One region of the Ruegeria sp. YTSC002 genome, then DNA from elsewhere that is predicted to be linked to it. Evidence: riboswitches for the same ligand, from Rfam matches in the RefSeq annotation. Region 1 holds a riboswitch; each other region holds the start of a gene.

What was found. Region 1 has a riboswitch for cobalamin ahead of AC2FFD_RS21360 (DUF4198 domain-containing protein). Riboswitches for the same ligand answer to the same signal wherever they lie in the genome.
Region 2: it holds a riboswitch for cobalamin, as region 1 does, so the genes downstream of both, AC2FFD_RS20800 (hypothetical protein) here and AC2FFD_RS21360 (DUF4198 domain-containing protein) in region 1, are expected to answer to the same signal.
Region 3: it holds a riboswitch for cobalamin, as region 1 does, so the genes downstream of both, AC2FFD_RS17410 (DUF1636 family protein) here and AC2FFD_RS21360 (DUF4198 domain-containing protein) in region 1, are expected to answer to the same signal.
Region 4: it holds a riboswitch for cobalamin, as region 1 does, so the genes downstream of both, AC2FFD_RS14250 (hypothetical protein) here and AC2FFD_RS21360 (DUF4198 domain-containing protein) in region 1, are expected to answer to the same signal.

Annotation. Positions count from the first base shown of each region.
Region 1 covers NZ_JBXWML010000019.1:12,314-16,490, forward strand. Annotated here, with positions in the region: gene cbiQ (cobalt ECF transporter T component CbiQ) at 1-597, opposite strand, end outside; gene AC2FFD_RS21350 (NikL family nickel/cobalt ECF transporter subunit) at 597-1,172, opposite strand; gene cbiM (cobalt transporter CbiM) at 1,169-1,780, opposite strand; gene AC2FFD_RS21360 (DUF4198 domain-containing protein) at 1,787-2,572, opposite strand; cobalamin riboswitch at 2,704-2,902, opposite strand; gene AC2FFD_RS21365 (ROK family transcriptional regulator) at 3,026-4,150, opposite strand.
Region 2 covers NZ_JBXWML010000017.1:8,217-12,393, forward strand. Annotated here, with positions in the region: gene AC2FFD_RS20790 (DNA polymerase III subunit gamma/tau) at 1-1,200, opposite strand, end outside; gene AC2FFD_RS20795 (protein-tyrosine phosphatase family protein) at 1,372-1,884, shown strand; gene AC2FFD_RS20800 (hypothetical protein) at 1,876-2,283, opposite strand; cobalamin riboswitch at 2,375-2,596, opposite strand; gene AC2FFD_RS20805 (alpha/beta hydrolase family protein) at 2,667-3,587, shown strand; gene rsgA (ribosome small subunit-dependent GTPase A) at 3,627-4,177, opposite strand, start outside.
Region 3 covers NZ_JBXWML010000010.1:95,473-99,649, forward strand. Annotated here, with positions in the region: gene AC2FFD_RS17405 (SLC13 family permease) at 93-1,949, shown strand; cobalamin riboswitch at 2,176-2,382, shown strand; gene AC2FFD_RS17410 (DUF1636 family protein) at 2,475-2,849, shown strand; gene cobW (cobalamin biosynthesis protein CobW) at 2,851-3,906, shown strand; gene cobN (cobaltochelatase subunit CobN) at 3,912-4,177, shown strand, end outside.
Region 4 covers NZ_JBXWML010000007.1:49,695-53,871, reverse strand. Annotated here, with positions in the region: gene AC2FFD_RS14265 (DUF3833 domain-containing protein) at 1-486, shown strand, start outside; gene AC2FFD_RS14260 (DUF3833 family protein) at 483-1,025, shown strand; gene AC2FFD_RS14255 (hypothetical protein) at 1,055-1,279, opposite strand; cobalamin riboswitch at 1,806-2,009, shown strand; gene AC2FFD_RS14250 (hypothetical protein) at 2,268-2,564, shown strand; gene AC2FFD_RS14245 (mechanosensitive ion channel family protein) at 2,920-3,855, opposite strand; gene AC2FFD_RS14240 (response regulator) at 3,911-4,177, opposite strand, start outside.

The DNA of each region.
Region 1 (4,177 bases):
AAGGTAGCCAAAGCTGCGATATGTGTGCCAGTTTGTTGCTGGCCGAAAACCGCGCACCTTCATGGCCGCGCGCAAGCGCAGGTATTCTTCCCGCAACACCTCGATATACCGGATCGTGAACATCAGCAGGTAAACCAGCTTTTCCGGGCAACGCAGACGATGCAAGGCGTGACCCAGAGTGACCGGCTCCATCGTGCCGACCAAAACCATCAGGGACAGGATCACGGCATTGGCGGTCAAAGCAATCTCGACCGCTTTCCAGAAACCCTGCCAGCTTGCGGGGAATCCCCAAAGCGTGAACATCGGGGCTCCGGGCATGGAAAAGGGCAGCAGGACCAGCATGAACAGGATGAACCCATCCATCATGGCCATTCGCTTCAACGTCTTTCGCCACGGCAGACGGGAAACTATCAGAAGCGAAAGCGACACTGTCAACGCCACGCAAAGCGCGCCGAGGGATGACAGCGCCACGGTCACGACAGCAAAAGCAACCGCCATGACGATACGCATCCGGGGATCCAGCTGGCTGATCAGACCGTCCGGCCCGTCACCGGCTTCGGTCAGTGTTTTTTCTTGGTGCCCCAGAACGTGTGCCATCAGGACGCCAGCTTGCGGCGGGCCGCCATGTAAAAGCCCAGACCGAACAGACCAACGATGTACCCGATCCCGCCAAGGATGGTTTGCAGGTCATTCTGTTCGCGATAGGCCGCAATCTCGCGCCTGAGCGGGCGCAATTCATCACGCACGGCTTTGGCGATAACCTGCTGTTCTTCGACGCTGAGAGAAGCCGCCGAACCGCTGGCCGGTGTCAAAGCAGCCGAAGACGAGTCTCCGGTTTCTGCCACGGCAACGCCCATGACCCGCGCGACATCTTCGGCAGACATCGTGACTTCGGCCACATGCCCGGCGCCAAGGTCGGCAAAGAAGGTGTGCGCCACGGCCGAGGTCGGCGTGTAGACAAAGAAACCGTCCGCATCCGTGACCGATCGACCCAGCTCGGCCCCGTCCGGGCCGGTGACAATGACCTCGGTCCCGCTTGCCATATCACCGTTGGAAAAGCCGATCTCGCCCTCGATCACGTCTCCCGACTCGAAAACGCCGGCTATGACCTTGTGCGCCAAGGCAGGCACGGGCGCACAGCACACAGCCAGTATGACAACCAGATGCTTCATGTGGTTGCTCCTCTGAAAAACAGTTCGGGCTTGACCTTGCGCGCCAACAAGACGGCGAACCCGGTCAAAATCGCCTCGATGGCCATGACTGGAATATGGGCGAAGAAAACAAGCTTGGCAGCGGGCAGGAACTCATCCCCCGACAGCGCCAGGGAAATCGCGACCATGCCGGTTGTCGCCGCAATTGCAAATGCGCCGCCGACACCACCCCAAATCGCACCATGCAAAGGTGTCCCGCGCGCGATCAGACGACCGAACAGCATTCCGGCCACCACCGCGGGCAGGGCGATATTGACGGTGTTGATCCCCAGCACCGTCAACCCGCCAAAGCCGAAAAAGACCGCCTGTAACAAAAGCCCGACGAACAAAGCCGGGAATGCGGCCCAACCAAGCAGCAGCCCGGCCATGCCGTTGAGGATCAAATGGACCGACGACGGACCAATGGGTACGTGGATCAACGATGCTACGAAGAAACTGGCTGACAACACACCGGCAGTGGGGATGCGATCAAGATCCAGAGACCTGAGACCCATGGCGATCCCACCCGCGGCCGCTATGGCGCCGCCAACAACAACCGGGTTGGAAAGGGCTCCGTCGACGATGTGCATTCGGGGTTACTCCAGATCCCAGGCGCGAATCCAGATCACCGCATCCTGGCTGAGTTCTTTGCCCTCATGTTCGGTTGCCGGACCGGATCCAAGTGCTGCGAAACCCCAGTAGCCGGCTTTTGGAACGCCGAACGAAAAATACCCGTTGTCGTCAGATATGGCGACCACCGCACCACCCGGCATAGGGGACACTTTCGGTGCAGAAGCGGCCGCGCTGTCCATGTCGGGTTCGGCGGCCATGTATTCGATCTCGATCTCGGCCCCCGCAACCGGCTGACCATCAGCCAGCACACGGCCCGTGAAGGTTGAACCCGCGATGATGTTGGTCGGCTTGTTCAGCGGGACAATCTCGGTCGGCAGACCCACGGGATTCATCCAGTCGGTCGGTAATTCGTTGCGGTTCAGGAAGGCTTTGGTGAGCTGTTGGATATAGATGTCTTCGGATTCTTCATAGTAAGGCTGAGGAACCGTCACCAGCACATAGTCACCCGACCGTTTGACCGGGACACTGCCTTTGAACGCCGCGCCCTCGTTTTGCCCGCCGGTGAACCGGATAGGTTCCAGCGTATCCAGCAAATCGGTCTTTTCACCGTTGTGGATCACATAGAATTCCTGCGGCTTTTCCAGATCCATGACATGGCCGTTTTCGAACGGATGCCAGAAAATCAGCTTGACCGGCACGTCACCCGGTTTCTCGATCATGGTGTCGGTGGTGTATTCCAAAAGGAAATGCGCATTTGCCATGGCAGGAAGTGCCATCACGGCAGCGGCTGCACTGAGCAGCGTTTTCATGAACAGTCGTCCTTGTCCCGTCGCGCCAATCCCGGCGCGAAATTCGTTTTGACCACAGGACATTCGACGCCAAATTACCCTTTCAGGCATCCTGGTCCGACGCACATCCCGTCGCCGATTAGGAGTGCCCATTAGAGGGCACATGTCCGGCAGGTATCCTGACTTGCGGGTCAAAGCGTTGGACTGGCCTTCCCGGGCAAACCCCAGTGGCGTTTCAGCCCTGCTCGCCGCTTACAGTTGCGGGTGCAGTTGCGGAATTGGGCCTGAGCCCGCACCGCATTCCCTATTGATTCCAGAGCAAGCCCCGGAACCGGACATGCCGAGCGGCTTGCCAGACAACTCAGCCCTCGGTCAACGAAAATGTGCCGTGGCCGTCGAAAAAAGCTGAATTCGGCAGTTCGGGCGGGTAAATCGACTTCGTGAAAAATCCCAGGCAGCAGGATGATTTCATGCCTAAGCTTCTGAAAGATACCTTTCCGACAACGGCAGGCTTGCCGCACCCAGTGAGCGTGCTTCCGGGCCCACGGTCCCTTCCAGCACCACGGGGCGCTCAAGACCGGTCAGGTTCAGCTTGGACAGTTTGTCTTCGACCATTTCAACCAAACTCGCCTTGATTTCCTGCGGCATCCAGCCGTCAATCTTCACGCATTCGAAATCTATCAGGCTACAGGATGAGACAATCGCATGGGCAATCCCGCTCGCCGTCCGTTTCAACCAGTTTTCCAGTTGAACATTTGGCACATCCCAACGTTCGGTCGTTTCCCATAAAGACTGCGAGGTCGCCCCTGCTGTCGTGATCGCACGCTCGAGCACATAAAGGCTGGCCACGTCGATAAGCGGCCTGACACCGCCCGTACCATCCGGCACAGGCAGGGGGCCGATCGCCCCCGAGTTTCCACGCCCCGAAAAGATCGCGCCATTGAGAACCACACCGCCGCCAATGAAAAACCCGATATAGAAGTACAGAAAATCCCTTGGTCCATCGGCCGGACCGAATACCAGTTCCGCACCACAAGCCGCCGTTGCGTCATTTTGCAGAAAAACCGGCATATCGAGGCGACCAGCCAGGTCAGCCTTCAGGTCTGATACGCGCCACGGGTCCATTTCTTCCTGAGGAACCTGAAGGGCCTGGGCCCAGTCCCACAGGTAGAAAGGCATGGCAATTCCAAGACCCGCAATCCTGCCTTTGGCCTCGGGCGACATGGATGACATCATTTTGCCCAGACTCTGCGTGGAAAACTCCAAAGTGGCTTTCGGCGTTGGATAGTCATAGGTTCGCCGCTTGCGTTGCCGTACGTTTCCCACAAAGTCAGTCAAAACCAGCTCGGTACTGCGGCGCCCGACCTTGAGCCCAAAGAAAAACGCACCATCCGGGTTGAGACGCATGGGAACGGAAGGTTGCCCGACTTTCCCGCGGACCGGTTCACCGCGCAGAAGCAACCCATCCTTTTCCAATTGACGCATGATGACGGAAACCGTTTGTGCCGACAGTCCCGTCATGCGCGCGAGTTCGGACTTCGCAAGGGCCTGATGACGTCGGACAAGCGACAACACCAGCCGTTCGTTGCGGGCCCGCATGCCGCTTTGATTGGTTCCGCGCACCAC
Region 2 (4,177 bases), on a different contig from region 1:
AACGCCGCCATTGGGCCCGCCCGGCGGCAGTGGCGGGGTATCCTGCAATCGCTTGATCAGTTCTTCGGGGCTGGGCAAATCAGCCACATGAGTCAGGCGGATAACGGCCATTTCAGCGGCCATCATGGCGTTGGGGGCAGCCGAGACTTCCTCGAGTGCCTTCAGCAGCATTTGCCACATCCGGGTCAGGACCCGCATCGGCAGAGCCTCGGCCATCTGTTGGCCCCGGGTCCGTTCGTCCGGAGAAACCGTCGGGTCCTGCGCCGCGTCAGGCGTGATCTTCACGACGGACACCCAATGCGTGATCTCGGCCAGATCGCGCAGCACCGCCAGCGGGTCCGCGCCTTCGGCGTATTGGCCGCTCAACTCGGTAAGTGCTCCGGCGGCATCGCCGCGCAGGATCATATCCATAAGGTCCAGAACCCGGCCACGGTCTGCCAGTCCAAGCATTGCACGAACCTGATCGGCGGTCGTCTCGCCAGCCCCGTGTGAAATCGCCTGATCCAGCAACGAGGTCGCATCCCGGGCCGATCCTTCCGCTGCTCGGGTGATCAGCGCCAGCGCGTCTTCGGCGATCCGGGCGTTTTCCGATTCGGCGATCTTGCGCAGAAGGCCAATCATGTCTTCGGGTTCAATCCGGCGCAGGTCGAACCGCTGGCAGCGGGAAAGCACAGTGACAGGCACTTTGCGGATTTCAGTGGTCGCGAAGATGAACTTCACATGCGCGGGCGGTTCTTCCAACGTCTTGAGCAGCGCGTTGAAGGCGCTGGTCGAGAGCATGTGGACCTCGTCGATGATATAAATCTTGTAACGCGCGCTGGCGGCGCGATAGCGCACGCTGTCGATGATCTCGCGGATATCGTTGACGCCTGTGCGGCTGGCGGCGTCCATCTCCATCACGTCGACATGGCGGCCTTCCATGATGGCGACACAATGTTCGCACTGACCGCAGGGTTCGGTTGTGGGGCCGCCGGTTCCGTCCGGACCGATGCAATTCATGCCCTTAGCGATGATCCTCGCGGTCGTGGTTTTGCCGGTGCCACGAATGCCAGTCATGATGAAGGCCTGCGCGATCCGATCGGCCGCGAACGCGTTTTTCAGGGTGCGCACCATGGCATCCTGACCCACCAGATCGGCAAAGGTTTCCGGGCGATATTTGCGGGCGAGAACCTGATAGGCGGGGCTGGAGCTGTCTGTCATGTCTTCTCGTTGGGATTCGGGGCTTGGGCACAGCGTAGTGGCCACCGTTGCCCGCGTCCACAGCGTGGTGTGATGATTTTTGTTTTAGAAACGAGTCGCTTTCGCACTAAACTGCGTTAGCAGATTTAATGGCTCATTTTTGTAAAGAGTTCTTTGGGGAGGACACGTTTCATGTCGCAGTTGGTGATCTACGCCCTGCAAGTCGGTGGCGGAACGCTGGCACTGACCTCGATGCCCGGACGTGGCGGGGATTATTTCAGCGATCTGGATATGATCGCAGGCTGGCAGCCGGGGCTTGTTGTATCGATGACAACGGATGTCGAGATGCTTCAGGATGGGGCGAAGGATTTCGGCAGCGACATTCAAAGCCGCGCCAGCAGATGGGTTCACCTGCCGATCGAAGATTTCGGAGCGCCGACACAAGCGATTGATGACGCGTGGCCGTCCGTCAGCGCCGCAGCCCGACACGCGCTGTCAGGAGGAGGTCGCGTTTTGGTGCATTGCCGTGGGGGCTGTGGCAGGTCAGGTATGGTTGTTCTGCGGCTGATGATTGAATGCGGCGAACGCGCGGACACAGCGCTGGAACGATTGCGGGCGGTGCGCCCCTGCGCCGTCGAAACGGATGCGCAACTGGCCTGGGCCTCGCAGCGTGCGCAGGCACAGGTCAGTCTGGACTCAGATTGAAATCTGCGCGGGCGCGCAAACAGGTTTTCGCGGCCGGATCGTGGAAACTTCGATCATCGCGCAGGGTGGGGTTTGCACGACGCCGGATGGCATCGCACTGACCGTGTTTCGGAAGATCAGGTCGGCATAACCGTTCAGCGGCTCAATTGCGGCTTCGGGCTGCGTGCCGCAAAAGACACGAATGCTGTCTGATTGCGCGCGGAAAATTGCATGACATCCTTCGGTGCAATGTGACAGCTCGCTGCTGCCCTCAATCTCGAAATCATCACTTGTGGCCGAGGTCGCCTGGGTCATGGCTTCGGATATCGAGCGCGCCAGCCGCGCCAAAGCGGGGCAGGTTTTGCCCGTCCGCTGACATACTGTTGCACTGAATTCATGCGTTTTTGTCTTCCAGATCATCCTGCGCCCTCCGCGCGTGGTGGACAGGATATTTGGGACAGGTGGGACAGCGTGATGCCGTCAGGACCTGCCCGGACACCCCGTCCGAGTTTCGGTTTCGTTTCCGATGGCAGGTCTCCTGACTTGCGGGTCATCGCTTTGCCGACCTTCCCAGCCTTTGGGGCCAGTGGTGTTTTGGCATCGCTTACCGTTTACAGTTGCGGGGGCAGTCGCGGATTTGGTTGTTGCCTGCATGACCAGACATTACCGCACCGTGTTCCCTTTTCATCCCGACCCCTTGTGGAGGCCGGAAACCATCACACAACCGCTAGCGTTTGAGTACGCATCGAGTCAAGCCGATCTTTTGGCCGGACGCTTGGTCATGCTGGATACGATGTAGGTTCATGCATAATGTCGAGGGTGTCGAGGTTCGGAAACCGGATTTACCAAGCGAAAAGCAAGAGATCATGTTGGATACAGAGCAAACGGTATTGACCGAGGAGTTTCGCTTTCCTTCCGGGCAGAAAACACTGTCCGCCCGATTGTATAGCCCGCTGACTTCGCCCGAAATCGTCGTCGTGCTGAACAGTGCAACGGGTGTGCCGCGTGATTATTACCGTCATTTCGCACGATGGCTTGCCGCTGAGAAGGGTATGGCCTGCCTGACCTATGACTATCGCGATTATGGGCATTCCTTGACCGGCCGCCTGAAAGACTCGCGTGCGACCATGGCGGATTGGGCCTTGATCGACATGCCCGCGGCACGGGCGGAAATGCGTCGGCGATACCCGAATGCGAAACACTGGACCATCGGCCATTCCGTCGGCGCGATGTTGGGGCCTGTGCAACCGGATATCGATCTGATTGACCGGATGATCTGTGTGTGTTCGGGGCTTGTGACCCTAAGCGACCATCCGTGGCCCTATCGGGGTTTGGCGGGGTTGTTCTGGTACGGCCATGCTCCGCTTTTGGCCCGAGCCCTTGGCTACCTTCCCGGAAAGGCGATCGGGTTTGGCTCGGACCTGCCGGCATCGGTCTATTGGCAGTGGCGCAAATGGTGTACCGCGCCTTTGAATTATGTGCCTGAAATCGGGCATGAGTTACCTGCGGCGCAGTGGAAGGATTCTGGAACGCCCGTGGATTTGCTCACCTTCGAGGACGACCAGATGGTGCCGCCGGAAGCGGTTTGGCGGCTTGCGGAACTATACGGCCCCGATGCCAACCGTCACCTGCTGAGCCCCGCCGATTTCGGGTTGCCTGAGGTTGGACACATCGGAGCATTTGCCCGGCGCAACGCAGCGGTTTGGCCGCGACTGATCGCCTGACCAGACGCGGCGCAGGACGGGCCGGGCACCGTCCTGCCATCACCGGTTACGAAGCTTCTTTTCCTTCATGACGCCACGGACCATCTTGCCGAACGCTTTGTCCCGCGCCCGGGACTGCGCGACAGTTTCTGAGTTGCGCTGATCTTCGCGCCGAAGCTTGCGCCACCGGTCCAATCGAGCCGGGTCAAGCGTGCCGTGGCTGATCGCCTTTTGCACGGCACATCCGGGCTCGGAGTTGTGCTGGCAATCCGAAAAACGGCAGTCCCGGCTCAACGCGGCAAGGTCCGAGAAAACGTCGTCGATCCCGTCCTGAGCGTCCAGCAGGCGCAACGCGCGCATACCGGGTGTATCGATCAACCAGCCGCCGTTGCGCATCCGGTGCAGTGCCCGAGCGGTCGTCGTGTGCCGGCCCCGCGCGTCATCCTCGCGAATGTCCGAGGTGGCGAGATCCTGACCGGTCATGGTATTGGCAAGCGTCGTCTTGCCAACGCCCGACGAGCCAACCAGCGCTCCGGTCTGGCTTTTGGGGCACCAGGACAGAACCTTTTCAACCTCTGCCGGGTCCAGCGCGTTGATCGCCAGAACCGTCA
Region 3 (4,177 bases), on a different contig from region 1:
AAACTTCATGACAAGCAGGGAAGGATGAACTAGGAATCTAACAAAGAAAAAGTTCTGGACGTATTGTGGAACACATTGCCTTTACCTTCGAGATGGGGGTCGTTTGCACCCTTCTGGCTTTCACCGTTTTCTTGTTCGTTTCCGAGATCATCAGGATCGACCTTTCCGCCATATTGGTTCTGGTTCTCATAGGTTTGCTCAGCTACGCGCCCGGGCTGGGAAATCTGGCGGATGTCACCCTTCTGTTCGACGGCTTCGCATCCAATGCCGTAATCTCGATCATAGCGGTCATGATCGTCGGGGCTGGTCTGGACAAGACGGGGATCATGAACAAGGTGGCTGCCGTCATCCTCAAATACGGCGGCAAATCGGAAGGCAGGGTCGTTCCCATCATCTCCGGAACCGTTGGCGTCATTTCCTCGTTCATGCAGAATGTCGGCGCCGCTGCTCTGTTTCTTCCCGTTGTCAGCCGAATATCTTCACGGTCAGGTATACCGCTGTCGCGCCTGCTGATGCCGATGGGATTCTGCGCCATTCTGGGCGGCACAATGACAATGGTCGGGTCGTCTCCTCTTATCCTGCTGAACGATCTGATCCTGACGGCAAATGACAGTCTGCCGACCTCTCAGAAAATGGAGCCCTTCGGCCTGTTTTCGGTCACGCCGATCGGTGCGGTTCTGATCCTGACCGGAATTGGTTACTTTTTGCTGTTGGGACGCTGGGTTTTGCCCGAGGCTGAAGAGCCTGACAATACGGGTACCGGACAAGGGACACAGGAATACCTGCAAAGGGTCTATGGCCTCAAAGCCGATGTGTTCGAAGTCGTGGTGCCCGAGGACAGCCCCCTGGTCGGCGAGATTCTGGCCGACATCAACCACGAAAACCACCTGTACATCATTTCCACCTTCTATCGCGGCAAAACCTCGATGGTTCAGGTTTTGACAGCGGAAATTGCAGCGCCGTGTCGGCTGGCCATCGTCGGCCGCCGTTGGGAGGTCGAGAAATTCGCCGAGAAATACGGGCTGACCGTTCTTCCCGACTTGGACGTTTTCGTCGAAGAGTTCGCCCCAACCAATGCAGGCGTGGCCGAGGTGGTCATCACGCCCGACAGCAAGCTGATCGGCAAATGCCCCCGCGAGCTTTTGTTTCGCAAGACCTACGGGATGTCACTGCTGGCCATTCACCGCGGCGAAGAGACGCTGAGCCATGTCGAGACCGAGGATCACGAATCCACTCAGATCGGGCTCGAAAAGTTTCAGGCGGGCGACATGCTCGTGGCGCATACCAGATGGGACAACCTAATGCGGATCAAACGAGATCCGGATTTCGTCGTTGTGACAACGGACTTTCCACAGGACGAGCTGAGGCCGCAAAAAGTCGGCTGGGCCCTGGCATTTTTCGCCATTTCGCTGTCATTGATCCTGTTCACGGATGTCCGGCTTTCACTCTGTCTTCTTACCGGCGCGGTGGGCATGATGTTGACCCGTGTGCTCAGCGTGGATGAGGCATACCGCGCGGTCGGCTGGAACACCGTATTCCTGCTCGCCTGCCTTATACCGTTGGGACAAGCCGTACAGAACACAGGCACCGCTGCGTGGATCGCCCAGCAGATCATGATAATTCTGGACGGCTGGCCGATCTGGTCGCTGCAAACCGGCATCGCCATTCTGGCGACGGCCTTTTCTTTGGTCATGTCAAATGTGGGGGCCACGGTTCTGCTGGTGCCTCTGGCGGTATCGATTGCGATAGCGGCTGGCGGGAATCCGGCCGTCTTTGCCCTGACCGTCGCCATTTCAACATCGAACAGCTTCATCATCCCAACCCATCAGGTAAATGCCTTGATCATGGGGCCGGCAGGATACAAGGTGATGGATTTCGTGCGGTCCGGAGGGATCATGACTGTGCTGTTTCTGGTCGTCTCGCTGCTCATGATCAACGTCATTTATTAGCGCGAGAGGATCCGGGGTATTAGGTGGTCTTTTCCCATCATCGGGACAGGTTCCCTTGAGCCACCCGCTCACCACAGTGTACGACCCTAGCAGAGATACCGTTGGTCGCCGGGCTCATCTCAAGCTGAACCCCGCACGACATGCCGCCCATCGACGCCCACAGGTCGCTTTCTACTCCTCTGCATCATTGTTGCGCGCGACTCGCTTGACAAGCAGGCCAGCGGTGCCGCATGTCCCTTTCGTTGGTGTCGGTGACAGCCGATGAAAAGGGAATGCGTCAACGGTCATGCCGCCAAACGCAGCCGCCCCCGCGACCGTGAACGGAGAGGATGCCCAATGCCACTGGCCCAAAGGCCGGGAAGGCGGGACATCCGACAGAGGCCCGCCTCTGGCATCCGCAAGCCGGGAGACCTGCCAACAACCGAAGTTGAAACCGGGCGGGGTGTTCCGGTGTCGGGTCCGTGACCAATCGTGGCCCGCATGAAACCCCGTCCCCCGCGAAGAGGATTTGGGGGGATGAGAGACATGACCGAGACCACACCAGTCGAGCTGCTGGTCTGTACCACCTGCCGTCGCGGCCTGCCTGTCGAAGATGACGCGCAACGCCCGGGCGCTTTGTTGCACAAGGCCCTGGAACAGGCGGACCTGCCCGACGGTGTCACCCTGAAAGCCGTTGAATGCCTGTCAAACTGCGATCAAGGCTGTTCGATCGTATTGCGCGGCGGGCCGGGCCGCTGGACCTTCGTGTACGAAAACCTGAGCGAAACAGATCATGTCGACGTCATTGTCGACGGTGCGACCAAGTATCTGGCCACTGAAGATGGCTTGGTGAAATGGCGCGAACGCCCCGAACATTTTCGCAAGAACTGTGCCTCGCGCATTCCCCCGATTGGAGCCTGACATGTCGAACCTCGAAAAACTCCCCGTCACAGTGATCACCGGCTTTCTTGGCTCGGGCAAAACCACTTTGGTGCGTCACCTGATGCAGAACCCGCAGGGCAAGCGCCTTGCTGTCGTGGTCAACGAGTTCGGCGATGTAGGCGTCGATGGCGACATCCTGAAATCCTGCGCCATCCCGGATTGCCCGGCGGAAAACATCATGGAACTGGCCAATGGCTGCATCTGCTGCACCGTGGCAGATGACTTCATTCCCACCATCGAGGCCCTGATGGCGCTGGAGCCGCGACCGGATCACATCCTGATCGAAACCTCGGGACTGGCGCTTCCCAAACCGTTGCTCAAGGCGTTCGACTGGCCCGATATCCGTTCCAAGATCACCGTGGACGGCGTTATTGCTCTGGCCGATGCCGAGGCCGTGGCCGCCGGTCGTTTCGCGCCCAATGTCGAAGCGGTGGACGCCCAGCGCATGGCCGATGACTCGATCGACCACGAAACGCCCCTGTCCGAAGTGTTCGAGGATCAGATCTCGTGCGCCGACATCATCCTGCTGACCAAGCCCGACCTCGCCGGCCCCGAAGGCGTGGCGAAGGCGCGCGAGATCATCGCCGCCGAGGCGCCGCGCCCCCTGCCCGTGGTCGAAGTGGCCGAAGGTGCCGTGGACGTTCGCGTCGTGTTGGGTCTGGAAGCCGCCGCCGAGGATGACATGGACGCCCGGCCCTCGCATCACGACGGCCACCATGATCACGAGCATGACGATTTCGAAAGCATCATCGTCGAGTTGCCCGAGCAAGCCGATCCGACCCAACTGGTGGCCAATATCGAGCGTCTGGCGAACGAGCTGAACATCCTGCGGGTCAAAGGGTATGCTGCCGTTCAGGGCAAACCCATGCGCCTGCTGGTTCAGGCGGTCGGTGCGCGGGTACGGCACCAGTATGACCGTCCGTGGGAACCCGGCGAAGAACGCCGTTCGCGTCTGGTCGTCATCGCCGAGCATGACGATATCAAAGAAGCGGAAATCCGCGAAATCCTCGTGGGTGTGCGTGAGGCTGCCGAGTAAGACCCATGCACGTCGTCTTCCGCGAAAGCCACGGGCTCGAGGAAACCGAGACCCCGACCGATCTGGGCCAGAGCCCGGCGGATCTGGTGGTGCTGTCCTTTTCGGACAGCGACCTGGGTGCGTTCGCGGCGGGCTGGCATCGTGGTGGCGGGCCCGAGGGGCGGATGCCCTCGTTGCGGCTGGCCAACCTGACGGCGCTGAAACATCCCCTGTCGGTCGATACCTATGTCGAACAGACGTTGGAGGGCGCCAAGGGCATTCTGATCCGTCT
Region 4 (4,177 bases), on a different contig from region 1:
CTGAACGGAGAGATCTTGTCCGAGGGCCTGATCTATGGCCCCAACGGCAAAATGTCGAACAGCTTTGTCGCGCGCATGTCCGGTGAATGGCAAGGCAACGCGGGCACGCTGACCGAGTACTTCACGTATTCCAACGGAAAACAGATGACCCGCAAATGGTACCTGACGCTGGGAACCGGAGACACATTCACGGCAATGGCGGATGATATCGTGGGCGAAGGTCGGGGTGTCATCTCGGGGTCAACCGTGAAACTCACCTATCGCATCATCCTGCCCGAGGACGCTGGCGGGCATACTCTGGATGTCACCGACTGGATGTACCTGACAGAAACCGGCGTCATCATGAACCGGTCCGAGATGCGCAAATTCGGCATCAAGGTCGCGGAACTTGTCGCCACGATGCGTGCAAACCCGAAATCAAAACCGATCCACGCGATTGGTTCGAACGGGTATGACGCGACTTCGGAAGGGAAGCCGTTGCAATGATCACCTTTCGCTCTTTCATCGCCTGCGTCGCCATCACGAGTCTCGCGCTTCTGGCGGCCTGCTCCAGCAAACCCAAAGTACCAAAAACATTTCTGTCGGACCGACAGTTGAACCTCGAGGAATTCTTCGACGGTAAAACCGTGGCCTACGGTCAGTTTCAGGATGTTCTGGGAAATATCCCCCGCAGATTCACGGTTGATATCGACGGGACATGGGACGGCGAAACCCTGACCCTGATCGAAGACTTCGTCTACGATGATGGCGCGACGGAACAACGCATCTGGACATTGACCAAAACCGGAGAGGATACATGGACCGGTACGGCGCCTGGCGTACTGGGCACCGCCAGCGGGATTGAACGCGGGGATACGTTCAACTGGAAATACAAGATCGACCTGCCGATCAAGAACGGGACCATGCGTGTCAAGTTCGACGACTGGATGTGGCTGCTGGATGACGACCGTCTGCTGAACCGCGCGTATGTCTCACGCTATGGCGTCCGTCTGGGTGAAGTCATCCTGTTCTTCGAGAAGAAATAGGGCCGCCAGGCCCGGTTTCATCACAACAGTCAGTAGAAAATAAACTCGTCCACCAATGCGGTCGTCGATCCCTTGACCTCTCCGGCCGTGTTCGCCCTTGGCCCGTCCGAGGCTGCGCCCTCGGCGCGTTCGCCGCATTCGATTTTCAAACGCGCGCGTTCTATCTGCCCCCAGAGGAAAAACAGACCATCCCGTTTTCCCATGAGGCGCGCAGGAACCCTTGCCCGCAAAACACCTGTTTTCGGTTTTGGCATCTGCTCTCTTACTGCCTCCGGTGTTTTCCACCATTGTCGGAAAACGTAATGGTTTTTCCGAAAAAAGACAATTTTTTATGGACAAAATGAGGTTTTCTACCATCCGTTGACAGGATGGGCTGGCAACTCTCGCATGACGGATATTCGCCGTCTTTACCTGCCTCATGGCAAGCCAGCACCATCCCGCACGGATCAACGTCACCCAAACGGGCATTGCTGCAAACCGCTTTCCTTTGGCCTGACACTCTCTTTCCCAGCCAAGGTCAGGCGACGCGCAACGTTTCGTTTCTGATCACAGCGACCAGGCCGTCGCCGTCGCGGTTGGGGGTCAGTTTGACGGCGTGGATGTCAGACGTGGCCGCATACACCGCAAGGCCATTGGACCCGCAGAACGCCGTGCTTGCGGGCCTGCCACGCCCCTCAGCCAAGGACCGTGATCCCGGTGCTGTCCACTTTGCCGGAATGTTTCCATGTCTGTTTTGAAACCGGAAATGCCGCCAGCATTTCAGCGCCCAAGCGGGTAAAAAGTACGCTGCCATCGTGAGGTGCCGCTGTTTGATTCTCAGGCAGCGGAGAATTGGGAAGCCGGTGGAATTCCGGCACTGCCCCCGCAACGGTAAGGAAGGTCAGGTTCGACAATCAACCACTGGGACGAGGATCCCGGGAAGGTGTCGCAACCGGGTGCAAGCCCCTTTCAAGTCCGGAAACCAGCCTTGCAGATATGTCAAACCGCGGGTGGCGGTGGGGGCACGGGTTTCGGACGTGGTCCTCGCCCTTGAGGCCGTCCAGCTCGATCCTGGTCTTCTCTTCGGCCGAATACTGTTTGCGTGTGGCACGGCGGATGTCATTGACAACCTTCTCGCCGTGGCTCTTGCGTGTTCCGGGTTTCTGTCTCATCTCCACTCCTTGGTGGGTACGATGTGCCAGAAACCCTCTCTTATCAAATCGACTTAAACTGTCCCATTGGCGCTGACGTCACACAAGCAGGGTGGAAAAACCGGAAAAGGACGCAGGAAACCAGTTCAAAGTCGTCGTCACTCCGGGCGAGTTCTTTGACAAGCACGGGAGCCCGATTTCGACCGAAAACGGCTGCCCCCCCAATCTGAAAGAGGACGTTCATCGTGCCATAGTGAGCGTTTCGGATTCAGAGGAAGCTGTCACTTTGCAACGGAGACAAGACGAGTCGGGCGCTGAGTTCATGCGTCGCTTCGACCAGACAGGCATCGAGATAGGTAAGAAGGTTGGCACGACCGTTTGCCTGCCCTGGGATGCCAAGTGGACTTAATTGCATGTTTGAGCTTCGAGCCAGCCGGAGTCTGAGCGTGAAATGACTGATTAGGATCATATTGACCAGCGCTGGGCCTACCAAGACAGGTACTGCCGCTCAGGTTCTAGCCCAAGGATTACTATTCGTGACAATCTCCTCTGGCTTGTGTCTCTTCGTTGCCATGCTGATCTTCGGTTTTCCCAAGCATAATGGCGGACCACTTCATTGGGAGAGGATCAGGCCAACTCATTTTGGCGTTTCAGTCGCGGCAATCATTTTAGCGACCCAGCCCGATGACCGCACCTCCGTTGCTCAAACCCCTAATTTTGTCTGAAGAGTGCTGGCTTCAGGCATCTGGGGTCAACAGTCAAGGTTACTCTGCCGCGATCGCTTTTTCTCGCTGAGTCTTTTCGCCTTCAATCAACAGAGTGCGGGTCGGAAACGGAATATTGATATCCGCTTCGTCCAACGCCTCTTTGACTTTGCGCTTCATGTCTGCCTGGTATTGGAAGTAGTCCGAAGACTTGCACCAGACGCGGACAAGAAAATCGACGCTGCTGCTGCCAAGATTGTTCACCTGGATGAACGGTTCGGGGTCAGCCAGCGAACGGGCGTCCGACATGATCGTCTCGCGAATGACGCGCTCGGCCTCCGCCAAGTTGACGCCGTATCCAACGCCAAACGTCCACTCGGCACGACGGGTCTCGTAGACGGAATAGTTCTTGATGGTGTTTCCCCACACCTCGGCGTTGGGAACGATAACCTTGACGTTCCCCATATCCGCAATTTCGGTGTAGTTCAGGGTGATATCTTTTACAGTTCCGAGCACCCCATTCACGTCGACGAAATCGCCGATCTTGAGCGGCCGGAACAGGATGATCATCACGCCGGCTGCAACGTTGGACAATGTGCCTTGCAACGCAAGACCAATGGCCAAACCGGCGGCACCGATCAGCGCGATGATCGACGTCGTCTGCACCCCGAACGTGTTCAGAATGAACAGCCCGGTAAACGCCAGGATCGTATAGCGCGCCAGATTGCCAAGAAAGTTGAACAACGTATCGTCCAGGCGTTCCGATTTTTCACCGACGCCCCGGATCTTCCGGCTGACATATCTTGAAATCACAAGCCCAAGCACCAACAGGATCAGCGCGGCGATCGTGTTCGCGACAAGGCCAAGAAGGGCCTCGAGCGTCAGCAGGTCGCTCAGCGATTTCCCGTCATACAGCTCGGTATTCAGAACTTGCGACAGTTCGGCCCAAACGGTGTTCGTCACGTTCTCTGCGGTCTGTGCAATCTCGTTTTCCATGGTGTTCCTCGTGTTTCATCGCCTGAGTTTTTTCTTGCAGCGCGGTCCTGCCGGGTCAGACCTCGATCACGGCGCTAGAGGCAAAGAACATGGCCTGGCTGACGGCCGATTTGACCTGTTCTTCGGTGTAGGGTTTGGAAATCAGAAAGGCGGGTTCGGGGCCTTTGCCTGTCAGAAGGCGCTCGGGGAATGCGGTGATGAAAATGACGGGGCAATCGCCGTGCTGGGCAATGATGCGGTTCACCGCATCGATTCCGCTAGATTTGTCCGCCAGCTGAATGTCCGACAGGATCAGGTCGAACGGCTCGCGCTTGGCCAGGTC